4 regions of the Arthrobacter sp. P1_A5 genome follow, and region 4 is predicted to be linked to each of the others. Evidence: predicted binding sites of a transcription regulator. Region 4 holds the regulator's gene; each other region holds the start of a gene.

Region 1 (4,318 bases), on a different contig from region 4:
ATCCGCAGGGTGAACACCGACGCACTATTCACCCAGGGATTCCTCTGCAAGCCTGACGGCGGATCGGACCAGCCATCAGCTGATGACATCGACGGCGCTATCACCGGAATCAGAATGCCGGAGCACCCCGATCAACGGTTCCATGCTGTTGAAGTGAGCAACCGCGAACCATCTGACCGCGCTACTTGACGGTATCCAGTGAAGAAACCCATCCCAATTCGGCTCAAATCAGCAACCGCAGGGAGGGTGCCTGCGCTCCGTCTGGGCGGCTTTGAGCGCGTCGGCGCGCCTGAAGGGTTCCGCCAGGGCTTTATCTGCCTGTTCGGCGCGCGACCCGGTACGGTGCACACCGCCGTCGACCGGGTGGTTAGGCTGGGTGGATGGCCACAGTTATTCTCGTGCGGCACGGCCGCACCACAGCCAATGCCACTGGACTGCTGGCCGGTCGGGCCGTCGGCGTCAGCCTGGATCAGATCGGGCGCGACCAGGCGGCTCTGACCGGAGACCGGCTCGCGGCCGTGCCCGTAGTCGGGGTGGTGTCGAGCCCTCTTGAGCGTTGTCAGCAGACCGCCCAGCTCATCCTCGATCGCCAGGCTGGCACGCCGTACGCGCCGGTCGATCTCGATCTCACCGAGTGCGATTACGGCCAGTGGCAGGGCCGCACCCTCAGTGATCTCGCGACCGAGGATTTGTGGCCGGTTGTGCAGTCGCAACCGTCCGCCGTCGTCTTTCCCGGCGGTGAATCCATGGCCGCGATGCAGGCTCGGTCGGTGGCAGCGATTCGACGCCACGATGCAGCCTTCGAAGCCGAGTACGGGCCACGGGCCGTGTGGGTGGCGGTGAGTCACGGTGACATCATCAAGTCAATCCTCGCCGACGCGCTCGGCATGCACCTTGACCTGTTCCAGCGTATTAACGTGGGCCCCGCCTCCGTATCGATCGTGCGCTACGGCGCTAGTCGGCCGAGCGTCTACGCGACCAACACCGACGCGGGTGACCTGTCGTGGCTGTCGAACGGCATCCACTCTGGCGATGCACCGGTGGGCGGCGGTGCAGGGCAAAAGGCGCCATGAACCTCATGTGCCTAAAATACTGACATGCCTACACGTGTTCACGAGTTTGCCTGGCCTGATCGAATCGTCGTCGGCACCATTGGCCTTCCAGGGGCGCGCACGTTCTACCTGCAGGTGCGCGCAGGGACGCAGATCGTGAGTATTGCCCTGGAGAAGCAGCAGTCGGCTCTGCTCGCGGAGAAGATCGACGAAATTCTCGACCAGCTCATCACCGTCGAGGGCAACCCCTTCAGCGTTCCCACGAGCACTCCCATTGAACTTGTCGACAATGACCAGCTCGAGGCCGTTCAGGAGCAGTTTCGCACCGGCGCCATGAGCTTAGGTTGGGACCCAACCACGGCCCAGGTCGTAATAGAGGCCTACCCCATCGCCGATGTCGATGCTGATGACAACGACGAACCGCTTGATGAGGGCGGCGCTAACGAGTCCGAAATGCTGCTGGTGCGAATGCCGGTCGGCACCGCCCGCGCATTCGCCAAGCGCACCCGTGAGATCGTGGGCGCCGGGCGTCCGACGTGCCCGCTCTGCGGTTACCCCATAGACGCCGACGGGCACATCTGCACCCTTCCCGAGGTCTGATGCCAGCGCCGGACCTAGTGGCCGCCGAGCTGACGCTCACCGGCCGCATCACGACGGCTTCAAACGCTACATTTCTGGGCAGCATCGGCGACGTGGTGGTCGTCTATAAGCCGATAGCAGGCGAAAGTCCGCTGTGGGATTTTCCCCACGGCACCCTGGCTCACCGGGAGGTGGCCGCCTACCTGGTCTCGCAGGTCTTAGGCTGGGACGTCGTGCCGCACACCTGGCTGCGCGATGGTCCTTTGGGCGAAGGAATGGTGCAGCTCTGGCAGGAGCAAGACCCCGCCCGATGCGCCGTGAACCTGGTCGCGACGGACCAGGTGCCGGAGACGGGCTGGAAACATGTTCTCGAGGGACGGGATGAGAACGGACGGATGGTCGCCCTCGTTCACGAAGACTCGCCAGCGCTCAGACGCATGGCGGTGTTCGACATGGTCGTCAACAACGCCGACCGCAAAGGCGACCACATTCTTGCCATGACGGACGGACACCGGCACGGCGTGGACCATGGGCTCACCTTTCACCGTGACCACAAGCTGCGCACGGTGCTGTGGGGATGGCTGGGAGACGCGCTGACCGCCGAGGAACGCGACGGCATCGATCGTGTCAGCGAAGGACTGCACGGTGGGCTGGGCCGGAACCTGGCGGACTTGCTCAGCGCCGAAGAAATCGCATCGCTCGCCGCGCGCTGCGCACGGTTGCGCTTGGCAGGGCGGTTTCCGGCTCCGAGCGGTGAGATGTCGGCGGTGCCCTGGCCGCTGTTCTAAGGGAATTGCGGCTACGGGCTTCGCAGGCTGTGTCACGACGGCATGGATCTTAAGGTAGCGACGGAGCAACTGTCACCAAGAACTCGCTGCCCAAACGCCGATAGCAGCGCCTACGCTCAACCAAGCCCGCAGGCCCCATCTTCCGCAAACGACGCGGCGAGCGTCCCATAAGAAGCACCCCTTCAGTCAGTTGTTGCGATGTTGAGGAGAAACCGCGCTGCTTACGCGACCGAGGGATATGGGCAGAGTCCAACTTTTGTCGGTACGTCCGGCTACACTGAATTTATCGAACATATATTCGAATAAGGGTGTGTTGTGGGCGTTGTTGTCGGTCCCCGCGTGATAGATGCGGGCATGTCGTTGCTGTCGGTGCTGATCTCTCCGGTCCCCGTCGCGGCCGGGTACCCCTCGCCGGCCCAGGACTACTTTGATGGGCGGATTGACCTGAACGAGCATCTGATCAAGGACATCACCAGCACGTACGTCGTGCGGGTCTCCGGAGACTCGATGGAACGCGCCGGCATCAGCGACGGGGATGAACTGATCGTCAACCGGGCCCTGGAACCCAAGGACGGGTCCGTAGTCATAGCCGTCCTGGACGGAGAATTGACCATCAAGCGGCTGCGAATCACGGCCGCCGGCGTCGTGCTGCAGGCGGAGAATCCGTCCTACCCGGACATCCGGGTTCCGTCCATGTCTGATCTGGTCATCTGGGGCGTCGCGACCCGCTGCCTGCACCATGTTTGAGGCACACCATGTCTAAGCCCTCCCCGATGCGGCGGATGCCGCAGATCGCGCACGTGGATGTGAACTGCTTCTACGCCTCGGCCGAGCGGGCATTCGACCCGTCCCTCGAAGGCCGGCCCGTCGTCGTCCTGTCCAACAACGACGGGTGCGCCGTCACCCGGTCCCCGGAAGCCAAGGCTCTCGGGATCGGCCTCGGTGAACCATGGTTCAAACTCGCCCCGCGGGCCAAGGAATGGGGACTTGTTGCCCTCTCGAGCAACTACGAGCTCTACGGGGACATCAGCGCCCGGGTGATGGAACTGCTGGGCCGCTACAGCGCTTGGTTGGAGGTTTACAGCATCGACGAGGCCTTCCTGGGCGTCAAAGGCGCGCCGGAGGACCTGCTGATCCTGGGCCAGACCATGAAGGCAGCCGTGCGGCGCAACGTCGGGGTTCCGGTCTGCGTCGGGATCGCCGGAACCAAGACCCTGGCGAAACTCGCCAACAAATGGGCCAAGCACAACCCGGCCTTCGACGGGGTCTGCCACTGGGACTCCGTGCCCGCCGGGGACCGGGAAGCGCTGATGGGCCGGCTGTCCGTGATCGAAATCTGGGGCGTCACGACGCGGCTGACCAAACGCCTCAACGCCTTAGGGCTCCAGTCCATCCTTGACCTGTCCCGGGCCGACCCGGTGATGATCCGGGACCGTTTCTCCGTGGTCGTGATGCGCACCGTCCTGGAACTGCAGGGGACCCCGTGCATCCCGATGGAAGAAGAACGGATCGGACGGGACCAGCTCATCTTCTCCCGCTCCTTCGCCACCCCCATCACCACCGCCGCCGGCATGCGGCAAGTCCTGTCCGTCTACGGCCAGCAGGCTTCAGCACGGCTGGCCAAACACGGCCTCCAGGCCAAGGTCCTCACCGCCTTCGCCGGCACCTCGCACTTCAACCCGAACGACACCTCCTACCCCTCGGTGTGCGTGCCGCTGCCAATGCCCACCGCCGATCCCGTCCTACTCACCCGGGCCGCCCACGCCCTCCTGCCCCACATCCAGGAAGGCATCAAATACGCCCGGGCGGGCATCATGGTCACCGACCTGCGGCCCACCGGAAACCAGGCACCGCTGGCCCTGTTCCAGAACCCGCACGAGGAACGCCACATCGGAACCC
Region 2 (5,198 bases), on a different contig from region 4:
GCCTTGTTGACCCGTCCCCTCGAGGCGCCCATGAGCTTGCCGGCGGCGGCCTTCTGGTCCTTGGGCAGCGCGCCAATCTCACGGTTGGCGAGGCTCAGGGCGGACTTCTCGCCCGTGTGGGCGAGGCGCACGGCCTTGAGTTCATCGAGGGTCGCTGCGGCGGCGATGGCGGCAACGGCCTGGTCTACGGCGGCGGTAATGGCGGCTTCATCCAGAGGATTCGGGACGGCTGCGTCCGGCAAAGTTTCAGTCATCTACTGTTCTTAGCTACGAGTCGGATCATGCCAACAGCGTGCGCCGGGCACAGGGCGCGGCGCAGGTTCTCGGCAAGGCTTGTGGTCACTGTCCCCAGTCTAGTAGACGGCCGTCGGCGGCATGGCAATGGCCGCCCCGCACGTGACGCCGCGGTGCCGGCCGCCCCTGGCACGCTTACGCCGGAATTCCAAGGGCACGGGACATCCCGGCGGCCCCCTGACTGCCGGGCACACCCCCGGCTACCATGGCCTCATGACGCCCGGACAACGGCTTCGCCAGATCGCCAACCTGCTCAACGGCTCCACCCTGCTGGGCCTGCTGCTGGCAGCCTGTGCTCGGACAACCGTCAGCTCCGGTCCGCGCGGACTGCTGATCGCGGGCCGCTACCGCTGGCGGTTGCCGTTTGCTGCGGCCTTCACCGTGGGCAACGTGATCCTCTTCCGAACCGGACCGGAATCCGCCCGCGCCAATCCAGTGCTGCTGGGCCACGAGGAGCGCCACAGCACCCAATATGCCTGGTGCCTCGGGCTGCCCTTCCTTCCGCTGTACTTCATAGCCGCCGGCTGGTCCCTCTGGCGCACGGGCAACCCGGGCAGCGCCAACATCTTCGAGCGCCACGCCGGCCTGGAAGCAGGCGGCTACCCCCTGCCCGGCCTGCCCGGGACCAGACCACGCACGCACCGCAGATTGGGCGTGACCGCCCCTGAACGTTACGAGGCCTGACATGACAGACAGCCCCCGAAGCATCTCCGTTGCAGGAACCGGCAGCGCCGAGGCGGTGCCGGACCTGTTGACCGTGTCGATCGGCGTTGAATGCCGCCGCGAGACCGTGGCCGAGGCCTACAGCGAGGCCGGAACACGGTCGGCCGCCATCACGTCGGAGCTCCGGCAGCGCGGCGTGGACAGCGCGGACTTGTCCACTTCCGGGCTGAACGTCCGGGCCGAGCTGAACTGGCAGGATGGCCGGGGCCAGACCGTGACCGGCTACCTGGCCTCCAGCACGCTCACCGTCAGGATCCGCGAGCTGTCCGCGTCCTCGCAGGTCCTTGCCGCGGCGGTTGCTGCCGGCGGCGACGCCGTCCGGCTGAACGGGCTGACCCTCGGCTTCGCCGACTCCTCGGCCGTCGAAGCCCGGGCCCGTGAGGCCGCCTGGCAGGACGCCCGCACCACCGCCGAGCACTATGCCGCCCTCGCGGGAACCGGGCTGGGCAGGGTCCTGTCCCTCACCCAGCACCCCGGTTTCCAGGCGCCGATCCCCGTGGCGAAGATGCAGCGGGAAGTGGCCGTGACCTCACTCACCGTCGAGGCCGGTGAGTCGGGGGTCACTGCCACCATCGGCGTCGTCTGGGAACTGCTCGACTGATTGCCCAGTAATTGCGGGAGCAGTTGTTTCGCGTCGCCGACGGCGGCCGCCACCGGCTCGGGCGCCGGATGACCGGCTGGGGCTAGTGGGTTGCGCCGGCAGGGAGCTTTAGATCCGCCGTCGTCGCCAGTGCAGTGCGCACGACGACGGCGAGCGCCGCCGCCATCTGGGCGGCCGGCAGCGAGGGGGCACTGCTCCCGGCCGGAAGCTGCGTTTCCTCGTAGGGGACGTGGACAAAGCCTCCCCTGGTGCCCGGACGTAGCCGCAGGGCGTGCATGAGCGCGTAGAAGACATGGTTGCAGACATAGGTCCCGGCACTCTGGGACACTTCGGCCGGGATCTGCTCTGCGCTCAACGCCGCGAGCGCCGCCTTGACCGGCAGCGACGTGAAATAGGCTGCCGGTCCGCCCGGGACCACGGCTTCGTCCACGGGCTGATTGCCGGCATTGTCCGGAATCCGGGCGTCGTCACAATTGATGGCCACCCGTTCCAGCGAGATGCGCGCCCTCCCGCCGGCCTGGCCGGCGCACAGCACAAGCTCCGGCGTGAAACGCTCGAGGGCCTCCGCCAGCACCTTGGCCGACTCGCCGAAGACGCATGGCAATTCCACCGCCTGGACATCCAGCCCTTCGGATTGGAGCAGCCGTGCCGCCGAACGGGCCGCTGCCCACGACGGATTGGCCGTATCGCCGCCAAATGGCTCAAACCCGGTCAGGAGAATCATCGCCCCAGCCTAACAACGCCCTCCCACTGCCGCGGTAAGGCGGCACCCCGCGGCACCCTCGACCCGGCCCCGTCCACACTTGGCCGCCGGGGCATGTGTCGCTCCGGCCTCATGCGTGTGTCCGCGTCGGCAGGGTGAGGATTTCGGCCCCGTCGTTGGTGATGGCGATCGTGTGCTCACTGTGTGCTGTCCGGCAGCCGGTCGCGCTTCGGAGCGTCCACCCGTCGGCGTCGGTGATGAGTTCAGCGGTGTCGGCCATGACCCATGGCTCCAGTGCGAGCAGCAGCCCGGGGCGCAGCTTGTAGCCACGGCCCGGCCGTCCGGTGTTGGGAATGTGCGGGTCCTGGTGCATGGTCGATCCGATGCCATGGCCCCCGAACTCGGTGTTGATCGGGTACCCCGCCTCGCCAAGGACCGAGCCGATGGCATGGGAGATGTCGCCGATCCTGGCTCCGGGCCGGGCAGCGGCTATCCCTGCGCCGAGCGCGCGCTCGGTCGCGCTGATCATCGCGACGCTTCCCGGGGGCTTTGAGTCGCCCACGATGAAGCTGATGGCGGAGTCTGCTGCGACTCCCCGCTTGGAGACGGCGAGGTCGAGTGTCAGCAGGTCGCCGTCTGCCAGCGTGTAGTCGCGTGGGAGTCCGTGGAGCACGGCGTCGTTGACGGCCGTGCAGATGTAGTGTCCGAACGGCCCGCGGCCGAAGGACGGCTCGTAGTCGACATAACAGGACTGCGCACCAGCCTCGGCGATCATGGCCTGCGCCCATCGGTCGAGGTCCAGGAGGTTCGCGCCGACCGTGCTGCGGTTCTTCAGCGTCTGCAGGATGTCAGCTACAAGGGCGCCTGTTTCTTTGGCCCGGGCAAGTTCGGTGGGATTCAGGATCTCGATCATGCGGCGCCTTTCTCACGTGTCCAATAACTATACCGGTCATATTATCCCGGTATAATCGAAGCCATGGTCAGGTTGCCCCTCACATTCGCAGAGATCGAGCGCGGACAGCGCCTCGGCGCCCTGTTGCGCCGCGCCAGGGGGGAACGCTCGATGCTCGACATCGCACTCGATGCACGCGTCTCACCGGAGACCCTCCGGAAGATCGAGACGGGCCGCGTAGCGACCCCCGCCTTCCCGACCATCGCCGCTATCGCCGGCGTCCTCGGACTCTCCCTCGATGCGGTGTGGGCCGAGGTCAACCAGACCAAACGCGCCACTGAACCGACCAGCCCTGATCACAACGCCCGTGAGCGGCTGGCTTCGTAAGCCCCGATCCCCGCAGCTGCACAGGCCGCCCCATGCTGCAACCGGCCGCCGCCTCGCCCGTCAGCATCCTTGACATTCAGTCGAACATATATTCGAATGTAGGCATGAGATGGGACGCACAAGCACTTGAGCGCGGCGATTCCCCGGCCGCCGTTTCCGCCGCTTCGCCCACGGCTGCCCTGCTGCCGCTGGCCGGACTCGTGCGGACGGTCTCCACCCCGGAATTTGCCGGGATCACCTTCCATGAGGTCACCGCCAAATCGGTGCTCAACAAGGTGGTCGCCGGTTCCCGGATGCCGTTCGACTGGACCATCAACCCCTACCGCGGCTGCAGCCATGCGTGCGTCTACTGCTTTGCCCGGAAGAGCCACACCTACCTTGACTTCGACGCCGGCCTGGACTTTGACAGCCAAGTGGTGGTCAAGATCAARGCCGCCGAAGTCCTGCGCAAGGAACTGGCCAAGCCGTCCTGGCGCCACGAGCACGTGGCCCTTGGCACAAACACCGACCCCTACCAGCGCGCCGAGGGCCGCTACCAGCTCATGCCCGGCATCATTGGTGCCCTGGCCGATTCCGGCACTCCCCTGTCCATCCTCACCAAGGGCACGCTCCTGGCCCGGGACATCCCGCTCCTCAAGCATGCGGCGGCGCAAGTGCCGGTCGGGGTGGGCATCTCGCTGGCCATGACCAACGAGCAGCTGTCCGAGGCCGTGGAGCCTGGCACGCCTGGGCCACGGGCCCGGCTGAAGCTCATCTCCCGTCTGCGGGAAGCGGGCCTGCCCTGCGGCGTCATGGCCATGCCCATCCTGCCGTGGCTCTCCGACAGTGATGAGGCCCTCGATTCCCTCTTCGGGGCCCTCGCGGCGGCCGGCGCCACAGGGGTCACGGRCGGTGCGCTGTACCTGAAGCCGGGCACCCGTGAATGGTTCATGCAGTGGATCGCCCGGGAACATCCGCAACTGGCGGGCAAGTACCGCCGCCTGTATGGCAGCGGGTCATACGCATCCAAGGAATACCGCGCGTGGCTGGCAGGACGGGTCCGGCATTTCAAGGACCTGCACGGCTTCTCCGGCTCGCAGGGCTTCAGCCACCGGGACCTTGACGGGGGCAGCGACCATGACAACGCCCGGGAGGAAGAAGCCCAGTACCCGGCCGGGAGCATCCCGGACACCGCGGGGCACGCAAGCCCACGCCACGCTGGCGCTGCCCGTTCCGGCACGGCCCAGCCCACACTGTTTTGAAGTCCGCTCCACCTCAAGCACACGGAGCCATGGGTCCCCTGCGCAGCAGGGCTGCCGGAGCGGAAAGCGCCCTGAGCCGCCGGGCGCAGGATGCCTAGAGCGCCTTGACCGCGCCYAGCACCCTCGCCAGCGAATCCTTGGCGTCGCCGAACAGGAGGGTGGTCTTGGGATCGTGCAGGAGCTCATTCTCGATGCCGGCAAACCCCGGGCGCATGGACCGCTTCAGGAACACGACCTGCTGGGCCTGCACCACTTCCAGGATCGGCATCCCGTAAATCGGCGAACCCGGCGAGGACTTGGCCGCCGGGTTGACGACGTCGTTGGCCCCGACTACCAGAACGATGTCCGTGGTCGCGA
Region 3 (4,062 bases), on a different contig from region 4:
CTCGACGCCGGGGCCGAACTTCGACTGGAGCTGCGCCTGCTGCTGCTGCGTTTTCTTGTTGCGGCGGAACATCATGAAGACGAACACGCCAAGCATCACGAACAGGAGAATTGTCATTAGATCCAAGGGGAAAGTTCCGTTCTTTACTTGCATAGCTGTTTTTCAGCAACGTCCGTTTGTTCCTGACGGCGCGGGCAGGGGTCTGCGCAGCAAACTGGCAGCGAGACCGTCCCCCAGACCGCCGGCGGCTACCTGCTCTCCGCCCACGGAAACAAAACCCGGACGTGCCGAGCGTCATACCAGTCTAAAGGGAAAAGCTGAAAGAACGGTGCTAGCGGCTGTTTCGGATCCACTGAGGATCGGTTTCTTCGCCGGGATCCCCGCCGGACCCGCCGATCGGGCTCTCGCCCAGCTCGTCGGCCTGGAACAGTTCCAGCGGGTCCTGGCCGAAGGCACCGGCCGGAATGGCGAAGCCCAGGTGTGTCCATGCCGGCGCCAGGGCTATCCGGCCGCGCGGCGTCCGGCCCAGGAGTCCTTCACGCACCAGATAGGGCTCGGCGACCGTTTCCACGGTCTCCGTTTCCTCGCCGACGGCGATCGCGAGTGTGGACAGGCCTACCGGCCCGCCGCCGAACTTGGTGATGAGGGCCTCGAGAACGGCACGGTCCAGCCGGTCCAGGCCCCGCTTGTCCACCTCGTACATGTCCAGGGCCGCGGAGGCCGCCCGCGCGTCGATTTGCTCGATGCCATGCACGAGCGCCCAGTCCCGGACGCGGCGCAGGAGCCGGTTGGCGATGCGTGGCGTGCCCCGGGACCGGCCGGCAATCTCGCTGAACCCGGCGGAGTTGACCTTCAGGTCCAGCAGGCCGGCGGAGCGGCGCAGGACCAGTTCCAGCTCCTCAACGGAGTAAAACTCGAGGTGGCCGGTGAAACCGAACCGGTCCCGCAGCGGGCCGGGAAGGAGGCCGGCCCGCGTGGTGGCGCCGACCAGGGTGAAGGGCGGCAGCTCCAGCGGAATGGCCGTGGCGCCGGCGCCCTTGCCGACGACGATATCGACGCGGAAATCTTCCATCGCCATGTACAGCATTTCCTCGGCCGGCCGGGACATGCGGTGGATTTCATCCAGGAACAGGACCTCGCCCTCCGAGAGCGAGGACAGGATGGCCGCAAGGTCGCCCGCGTGCTGGATGGCCGGGCCGCTGCTGATCCGCAGCGGGACGTTCATTTCGGCGGCGATGATCATGGACAGCGTGGTCTTACCCAGGCCGGGAGGGCCCGAGAGCAGCACGTGGTCCGCGCTGCGCCCACGCATGCGCGAGGCCTCCAACACGAGGGAGAGCTGCTTGCGGACCCGGTGCTGGCCCACGAAGTCGTGCAGGTTCTTGGGCCGCAGGGCGGCTTCGATGACCCGCTCCTCCGGTTCCTCTCCCCCGGCGACGATCGACGGCTCAGCCACGCGCGCCTACCCGGTTCCCGGCGCGGGCGCCGTCCTGGCCCAGCCAGCGCAGCGTCGCGCGGAGAATCTCCGCTACATTGCCGTTCGCCGCGAGGTCCGGGGAATCGGCCAGGGACTTGTCGATGCTGGCCGTGGCATCCTTTTCGGACCAGCCCAGGCTGGTCATCGCGGCCACCACCTGCGGCTTCCAGACGGATTCCGCGGACACGGCCGCGACAGGCGCGCCGGCGGTGCCGTGCGGCACAAGCTTGCCGGCGAGTTCGAGCACGATCCGGCCAGCCACCTTCGGTCCGATGCCGGGGACCTTCGTGAAGGCCTTGCCGTCGCCGGAGTGGGCGGCCACCCGGATAGCTTCGGGCTCGTGGACGGCCAGCACCGCCAGGGCGAGGCGGGGACCGACGCCGCTGACGCTGAGGAGCACATCAAACACCTCGCGTTCGTCATCGCTGGCGAAGCCGAACAGGGTCAGCGAGTCTTCCCGCACGATCAGGGACGTGAACAGCTTTCCCTCCTCACCCACCCGAAGGCCGCTGAGGGTCTGCGGTGTGGCGTTGACGCTCATGCCGGCGCCGTTGAGGTCGATCACGGCGGAGGACAGGCCAACATGCGCAACGGTTCCGCGAAGAAAACTGATCAAGGCCGGGCTCCTGGTCTAACTGGCGTCTGCAACTGGGTGATGAAAGAACGTACAGCCGGGCACGCCGACTATCCGAACATATCTACGAATACCCTACCAAGCCCCGCTGCGTCACAGCCGGACATTCAGCGCGCACGGCGCGCTTTTGCCTCCGCGTCCGCCCACGCCCGCTGCGCCGGAGTGAGGGACTGGCTGCCCGGCCCAGTCGTGGCTACGGCGGCCCCGCTGCCGGCCCGCCAAGCGTGGGTGATGGCCAACGCAAGGGCGTCGGCGGCGTCGGCCGGGCGCGGAGGCGCGTCCAGCCGGAGGATCTTGGTCACCAGCTTGGTGACCGCATCCTTGTTCGAGGTCCCGCTTCCCGTCACGGCTGCCTTGACCTCGGACGGGGTGTGCAGCGCCACCGGGATGCCACGGCGCGCTGCGGCCGCAATGACCACCCCGGAGGCCTGCGCCACCCCCATGACCGTGCTGACGTTGAGCTGGGAAAAGACCCGCTCCACGGCGAGCACCTGGGGTTCGTAGCGGTCCAGCCACTCGTCGATGGACGTGGCGATGACCAGCAGCCGCTGGTCCAGGCTCTCCTCGGGAGAGGTGCCCACAACGCCGAAGGCCACCAATGTGGCCCGCCGGTTCCGCTCGACGTCGACAACGCCGATCCCGCAACGGGTGAGGCCCGGGTCAACCCCCAACACGCGCAGCGTCACGGTTGGGCCGTCAAGACCGGGCCCCAAAGTCACGTTTGGGTGAGCGGGTCACTCGGCTTCCAGTGCGGCCTGCACTTCGTCGCTGAGGTCGGCGTTGCTGTACACGTTCTGGACGTCGTCGAGCTCTTCCAGGGCGTCCACCAGCTTCATGAACTTCTTGGCGGCATCAAGGTCCAGCGGCACCTGCATGGACGGCACAAACTCGGCCTCGTCGGTGTCGTACTCAATTCCGGCTTCCGTGAGGGCATCGCGAATGGCCTGGAGGTCGGTCGGCTCGGAGTGGATCTCGAAGCTGTCGCCGTTGTCCTTGACTTCCTCGGCCCCGGCATCCAGCACGGCCATCAGGACGTCGTCCTCGGTCAGGCCGTTCTTCGGCAGCGAGACGACGCCCTTGCGGGAGAAGAGGTAGCTGACGGAGCCGGGATCGGCGATCGTGCCGCCATTGCGGGAGATGGCGAGCCGGACCTCGGAGGCGGCACGGTTCTTGTTGTCCGTTAGGCACTCGATCAGCAGCGCGGAACCCTGCGGGCCGCGGCACTCGTACATGATTTCGGTGTAATCGACGACCTCGCCGGTGAGCCCGGCGCCGCGCTTGATGGCGCGGTCGATATTGTCAGCGGGCACCGACGTCTTTTTCGCCTTGGTGACGGCCAGTTCCAGGCTGGGGTTGCCGGAGAGGTCGGGGCCGCCCATGCGCGCGGCGACTTCGATGTTCTTGATCAGCTTGGCGAACGACTTGGCCCGGCGGCTGTCAAGGATGGCCTTCTTATGCTTGGTCGTCGCCCATTTGGAGTGGCCTGACATGCTTTACGCTTCTCCTCTGATCATTCGAATAAACAGTTCATGCACGCGCTTCTCCCCCGTCACTTCCGGGTGGAAGGAGGTGGCCAGCAGCTTGCCGGAACGCACTGCAACAATTCTAGCCGTCCCGTCCAGTACAGCGGCATGCGAGGCATGCTCCGGGTCCGCGGGTTCCGCCTGCGCCAGGACCTCCACCCCTGGACCCACGCGCTCCACCCACGGGCCTCGGATGAACACGGCATGGACGGGAGCCACGCCGGAGCCGGTGTCGCTGAACCCGAGCCCCCTGAAGTCAAGGTCCGTCTCGAAGGACTCACGCTGCCGGCCGAAGGCGTTGCGGCGCACGGTGATGTCGAGTCCGCCGAACGTCTGTTGCGGGTTTCCGGCGAGGTCCTTCGCCGGGTCCGCGATCTCGTCCGCCAGCAGGATCATCCCGGCGCACGAGCCGTAGACTGGCAGGCCGG
Region 4 (5,530 bases):
GCACGACGTCGGCAGGCAACAGTTCCACCTTGCCGGGCCACTCCCCCATGCCCTCGGCTTCGGTGCCGTGTTCGACGCCGGCCTCGAACAGCACTTGGAGCCCGACGCAGATGGCCAGCACGGGACGGCCTCCGGCGACACGGCGGCCGATCATCCGGATGGCGTCAACGGCCTTAAGTTCGCGCATGACGGTTTCGAAGGCGCCCACACCGGGGACGACGAGGCCGTCGGCATTGAGGACATCCTCGGCCTTGGAGCTGAGGATGACTTCGGCGCCGGCCCGCTCCAGCGCGCGGACGGCGGACCGGACATTCCCGGAGCCGTAGTCCAGCACCGTAACGGTGGGCTTTCCCTGCGGGGAGACCGGCTTGGTCGCGGCGGCGGGGTCGATGATGGCCCCGTCGCGGAGCAGCGGGCCGGTCACAAAGCACCCTTTGTCGACGGGATGCCCTCGACGCGGGGATCCGGCTCGACGGCTGCGCGCAGGGCACGGGCAAAGGCCTTGAACTGGGCCTCGACGATGTGATGGGGGTCGCGCCCGGCGGTGACGTTCATGTGCAGGCAGATCCCGGCGTGAAGGGTGATCGCCTCAAAAACGTGGCGGGTCAGGGAGCCCGTAAAGTGGCCACCGATCAGGTGGTATTCCTGGCCTGCCGGCTCGCCGGCGTGGACCAGGTAGGGACGGCCGGAGACGTCTACGACAGCTTGCGCGAGGGCCTCATCGAGGGGAACGGTCGCCTCGCCAAAACGGCGGATCCCGGCCTTGTTGCCCAGGGCGGTCCGCAGAACCTCGCCGAAAGTGATGGCCACGTCCTCGACAGTGTGGTGGACATCGATGTGGGTGTCGCCGGTGGCCTTGACGGTCATGTCGATCAGGGAGTGCTTGCTGAGGGCCGTCAGCATGTGGTCGTAGAACGGGACCGACGTGCTGATGTCTGAAACGCCGGTGCCGTCCAGGTTGATCTCGACCAGGACCGAGGACTCGCTGGTGGTCCGTTCCATGCGTGCGGTCCGGCCCTCGGCGGTGGTGGATCCGGTGGTGCTCATGTAGATGTGTCCTTTGGAAGAAGGCAGGGTGTTGGGCAATCTGGCGGGGACGATCGGGCTCCCCACCAAGTCTAGGCCTGCGGCTTTGCGGAGCCGGCCAGGATAAGTTCAAGTGCCTCCAGGAAGGCTGTGGTTTCTGTCTCAGTGCCCGCGGTGACGCGCAGGTGCCCCGGAATACCGACGTCGCGGATGAGGACACCGGCGTCCAGCATCCGCTGCCAAACCTCATGGGGGTTCTCGAGGCCGCCGAAGAACACGTAGTTGGAATCGGACGCGGCCGGGGTCAAGCCCAACCGCGTCAGTTCCGACACGATCCGGTCGCGCTGGCGCTTGATGTCCTCGACGTCCGCCATGAGCGCCTCCCGGTGGTGCAGGGCAGCCAGGGCCGCAGCCTGGGTGATGGCGGAAAGGTGGTACGGGAGACGGACCAGGCGCAGGGCGTCAGCGACCTCCGGTGCCGCGGCCATGTAGCCGAGCCGCGCACCCGCGAGGGCGAAGGCCTTGCTCATGGTGCGCGAGACGATGAGCCGCTCCCGGCCAGGCAGCAGGGTGAGGGCACTGGGCGTGCCGTCGTGGGCGAACTCGTGGTAGGCCTCGTCGACGATCACGATGGTCTGGCTGGCCTCGCCGGCGTCATAGACGGCCTCGACGACATCGAGCCCCAGACCGGTACCGGTGGGGTTGTTTGGGGAGCACAGGAAGACGATGTTGGGCTGAAGCTCGCGGACTTGCTGTGCCGCCGAGTCCGCGCTGAGCCCATAGTCTGACGCGCGGGCCCCGACGACGTATTCCGTATCCGTGCCAGAGGCCAGCAACGGGTACATCGAATACGTGGGAGGGAACCCGAGGGCCGTCCGGCCGGGGCCGCCGAAGGCCTGGAGGATCTGCTGAAGGACTTCGTTGGAACCATTCGCGGCCCAGATGTTCTCCGCGTCCAGCCCGTGGCCAAGGTATTCCGCGAGGGCTTCTCGCAATTCGGTGAATTCGCGGTCCGGATAGCGGTTCAGCCCGGCAGCGGCGGCACTCACGGCCTCGGTGATCGCTGCGCGGACATCGGCCGGGACCCCATGGGTGTTCTCGTTGACGTTGAGCAGGATGGGGACGTCCAGCTGCGGCGCGCCATACGGACGCAGGCCACGCAGATTAGTTCGGAGGGGCAGTCGGTTGAGGCGCTCAAGCTGGTCAGTCACGTGACCAGTTTAAGTGGTAGCGGGACGGGCGCTGAAACTGTGACGCCCGCGACGCCACCGGGGGGGGTGGTTACTTGGACGGGACGAACAGTTGCTGGCCCGGCATCACACGCGCGGCGTCCAGATTGTTCAGCTCCACGATGTCGGCCACGACGTCGCGGGGATCGCGCTCCGGAGCCACCGACCCGGCAATGGCCCAGAGGGACTCCCCCGGTTGGACTGTGACGGATACGGTCGGCGTCACTGAGAGCTGGTCTGCGGAATCTGCCGCTTTCGCGGGAGCGTTGAGGAATCCGCTGAACGACAGGATGAACGCCGCCAGCAGGATCAGCGGGACACCGAAGAAGACGAAGCGTCCGCGCCGGGTGAGCCGCAGCGGCGGCTGCTTGGTCCGGCCGCCCGAAACCGCGGCGGCTCCTTGCGGCCCCTGCGACGTCGCGGCGCCGCGGCGCCTGGCGTTGAGCGGGTACACGTTGCCGTGAAGGGAACCACCCTGGCCCATGCCGCCTTGGTCGCGACTGCCGTGTCCGAGGCTGCCGTGTCCGATGTTGCGGCGAGCCGCTGCGCCACGTGGACCAACACCGCGGTGGCGGGTCGTGACGCCCTGAATGTTAGTGCCGTCAAACGCGCTTGAAACTGACATGAACTGAGCCCTCCTGGACCATAAGTTGCCGCCCGGCGTACTCACGTACTCGCCGCCAACCGGCCGAACCTTCGAACATAGAACCGAACATCGCATGCGAACCCAGATCGTCGGAATCGAACACATATTCGAATCTTGCTAGTTCTGTTTTAGCACTTACTAACGAACGATGTCGAGACTCGCTAGAACAAATGTTTGAAAAAGGTCTGCGGCTGGCCTATTTTTGAGGGACAGGACAACCTTTCGAACTCCCACTTTCGAACTACCCGTGGGAATTCATTCGTAGTTGATCAGCAGGGTCTGACATTTCAGGCCGGAAGTTCCCGGTGACAGCAGCCACTGCAGCCGGGCGGAACGGAAAGGCGTTGGCGAACATGGCAGCACAAGCCACCGGCGGCAGGGCCACCCCACGGAGCCCGCAGCCCGCCCGGGCCCCCAAGAGCCTCACCGTCCGGCAAAAGAAAATCCTGGAGACCATCCAGCGGTCCGTCACGGACAAGGGCTATCCGCCGTCCATGCGCGAAATCGGCGACACCGTCGGTCTCGCCAGCCTCTCGAGCGTGACCCACCAGCTCTCCCAGCTCGAAAAGCTCGGCTACCTGCGGCGTGATCCGAAGCGCCCGCGGGCCATGGAAGTGCTCATGCCGCTGACCCTGGACGAGGGGACCACACCGATTTCCGGTGTGGAGAAGTCAAGCGGCCTGCGGGCCGTCGGCGGCCTGTCAGTGACTGAGCTGGCCAGCGCCACCGACACGGCAATGGTGCCGTTCGTCGGACGCATCGCCGCCGGCGGGCCGATCCTCGCGGACCAGGTGGTGGAGGACGTCATGCCGCTGCCCCGCCAGCTCGTGGGCCATGGCGAACTCTTCATGCTCAAAGTGGCCGGCGACTCGATGATCGACGCCGCCATCTGCGACGGCGACTGGGTGGTTGTCCGCCGCCAGGGCGATGCCGTGAACGGCGACATCGTTGCCGCCCTGCTGGACGACGAAGCCACGGTCAAGACCTTCCGCCAGCGGGACGGCCACACGTGGCTGTTGCCGCAAAACACCCAGTACGAGCCCATCCTGGGCGACCACGCCGTCATCATGGGCAAGGTCGTCTCGGTACTGCGCTCGCTCTAAACTGCGCTCCCCTTAGCCGTCCCGGGCCATGCCGCCAGTTCGGAGCGGCCACCCCGCGGCGGATTTCCGGCGCAGGGTGGCGGCCCCGGTTTGGGACTTAGTCTTTCGCCAGTCGCTTCAGGGCTGCCATGGCTATCGATGAATCGGTGGTGGGCCAGAACGGCGGCAGCGCGGCGCGCAGGAAGCCGCCGTAACGCTCCGTGGAGAGCCGCGAATCCAGCACCGCCACCACGCCCTTATCCGAGGTCGAGCGGATCAGCCGTCCGGCGCCCTGCGCGAGGCGGATGGCGGCGTGCGTGGCCGAGACGGCCATGAAGCCATTGCCGCCGGCCTGGGCCACGGCCCGCGAACGTGCCGTCATCAGCGGGTCGTCCGGCCGCGGGAAGGGAATCCGGTCGATGACCACCAGCCGGCAGGACACGCCAGGGACGTCGACGCCCTGCCAGAGGGACATAGTGCCGAACAAACACGTGTCAGGTTCGTCGGCAAACTGCCGCACGAGCGCCGTCATGGTCGACTCCCCCTGGCAGAGGATGCTGAGGCCCAGCCGGGGCCGCATGGCCTCGGCTGCTTCCTCTGCGGCGCGCCGCGAGGAGAACAGGCACAGGGCGCCTCCGCCGGAGGCGCGGATCAGCTTCTCGAGTTCGTCCAGGGCCTCGGGGGACGTTCCGCGGCCGGGTTTGGGCAGGTGCCGGGCGACGTAGAGTATGCCCTGCTTCGGGTAGTCGAACGGGGAGCCGACGTCGACGCCGGTCCAGCTCGGTGCGCCGTTGCCAACCAGGCCCAGGCCGCCGGCGGCGGGTTCGAAGGCGGCGCCGATGGCCAGTGTGGCCGAGGTCAGGATGACGGTGTGGTCTGCGAACAGGCCCTCGCGCAACCGCCCTGCGACGCTCAGCGGGGCAACATTGATCAACGCCGGCGCGCTCTCGTCCGGCTGCGAGTAGCCCTGCGCCGGATCGAAGCTGCTGTTGCGGGAGAACCACACGACTTCGCGGTTTTCGCGCGCGGCCAGGAGGCGTTCACAGAGCTCCAGGATGACCATGAGGCGCGAGCGGGCCAGCTGCCGTCCGCCGTCCGCCGACACGGAGCTGTCCCCCTTGGAATCGGACAGCGCGGCGCGGCATGCGTCGCGCAGCTGGTCGATGCAGTCCAGCTGCTCGCTGTTCAGGCCGTTGGGCATCAGCCCGCTGGGGACGCCGTCGATGGCGAGCTCCAGGTGGGCAGCGGCATTGCTCAGTGCATCCACGGTGATGCCCGTGTGCTTCCGGGCCCCGGACGCGGCGGCGTGCACCATCGCCACGGAGAGCTGGCCCGAGACCGCGCCCGTGACGCGGTCCTGAAGTTCGTGTGCTTCATCCACCACGACGACGTCGTACTCGGGCAGCACCGCCAGGCCTTCGAAGGCACTGACGGCGAGCATGGCGTGGTTGGTGACCACGACGTCGGCATCGGCGGCGTTCTGCCGTGCCAGTTCGCTGAAGCATTCGGCCGCGAGCGGGCATTTCTGCGCGCCGAGGCACTCCATG

Evidence for each region. Region 4 encodes LexA, which represses DNA repair genes until DNA is damaged. Its sites were predicted from a motif close to TCGAACANNTGTTCGA; they were not measured.
Region 1: the regulator LexA is predicted to act here: its motif matches at 2,706-2,721, upstream of AC1D1S_RS17790 (LexA family protein).
Region 2: the regulator LexA is predicted to act here: its motif matches at 3,681-3,696, upstream of AC1D1S_RS16160 (Rv2578c family radical SAM protein).
Region 3: the regulator LexA is predicted to act here: its motif matches at 2,166-2,181, upstream of ruvA (Holliday junction branch migration protein RuvA).

The regions. Positions count from the first base shown of each region.
Region 1 is NZ_JBFTZL010000183.1:1,324-5,641, forward strand. It holds gene AC1D1S_RS17770 (hypothetical protein) at 1-189, shown strand, start outside; gene AC1D1S_RS17775 (MSMEG_4193 family putative phosphomutase) at 381-1,073, shown strand; gene AC1D1S_RS17780 (DUF3090 domain-containing protein) at 1,098-1,652, shown strand; gene AC1D1S_RS17785 (SCO1664 family protein) at 1,652-2,419, shown strand; gene AC1D1S_RS17790 (LexA family protein) at 2,735-3,166, shown strand; gene AC1D1S_RS17795 (Y-family DNA polymerase) at 3,175-4,318, shown strand, end outside.
Region 2 is NZ_JBFTZL010000144.1:2,897-8,094, forward strand. It holds gene pheS (phenylalanine--tRNA ligase subunit alpha) at 1-254, opposite strand, end outside; gene AC1D1S_RS16135 (hypothetical protein) at 508-978, shown strand; gene AC1D1S_RS16140 (SIMPL domain-containing protein) at 980-1,618, shown strand; gene pcp (pyroglutamyl-peptidase I) at 1,701-2,342, opposite strand; gene map (type I methionyl aminopeptidase) at 2,452-3,234, opposite strand; gene AC1D1S_RS16155 (helix-turn-helix domain-containing protein) at 3,298-3,600, shown strand; gene AC1D1S_RS16160 (Rv2578c family radical SAM protein) at 3,705-4,841, shown strand; gene AC1D1S_RS16165 (NAD(P)(+) transhydrogenase (Re/Si-specific) subunit beta) at 4,936-5,198, opposite strand, start outside.
Region 3 is NZ_JBFTZL010000020.1:4,695-8,756, reverse strand. It holds gene yajC (preprotein translocase subunit YajC) at 1-117, opposite strand, end outside; gene ruvB (Holliday junction branch migration DNA helicase RuvB) at 332-1,456, opposite strand; gene ruvA (Holliday junction branch migration protein RuvA) at 1,449-2,093, opposite strand; gene ruvC (crossover junction endodeoxyribonuclease RuvC) at 2,219-2,797, opposite strand; gene AC1D1S_RS05995 (YebC/PmpR family DNA-binding transcriptional regulator) at 2,846-3,601, opposite strand; gene pdxT (pyridoxal 5'-phosphate synthase glutaminase subunit PdxT) at 3,605-4,062, opposite strand, start outside.
Region 4 is NZ_JBFTZL010000107.1:3-5,532, reverse strand. It holds gene hisH (imidazole glycerol phosphate synthase subunit HisH) at 1-424, opposite strand, end outside; gene hisB (imidazoleglycerol-phosphate dehydratase HisB) at 421-1,047, opposite strand; gene AC1D1S_RS14125 (histidinol-phosphate transaminase) at 1,119-2,237, opposite strand; gene AC1D1S_RS14120 (LysM peptidoglycan-binding domain-containing protein) at 2,308-2,739, opposite strand; gene lexA (transcriptional repressor LexA) at 3,255-4,004, shown strand; partial or broken gene AC1D1S_RS14110 (ATP-dependent DNA helicase) at 4,102-5,530, opposite strand, start outside.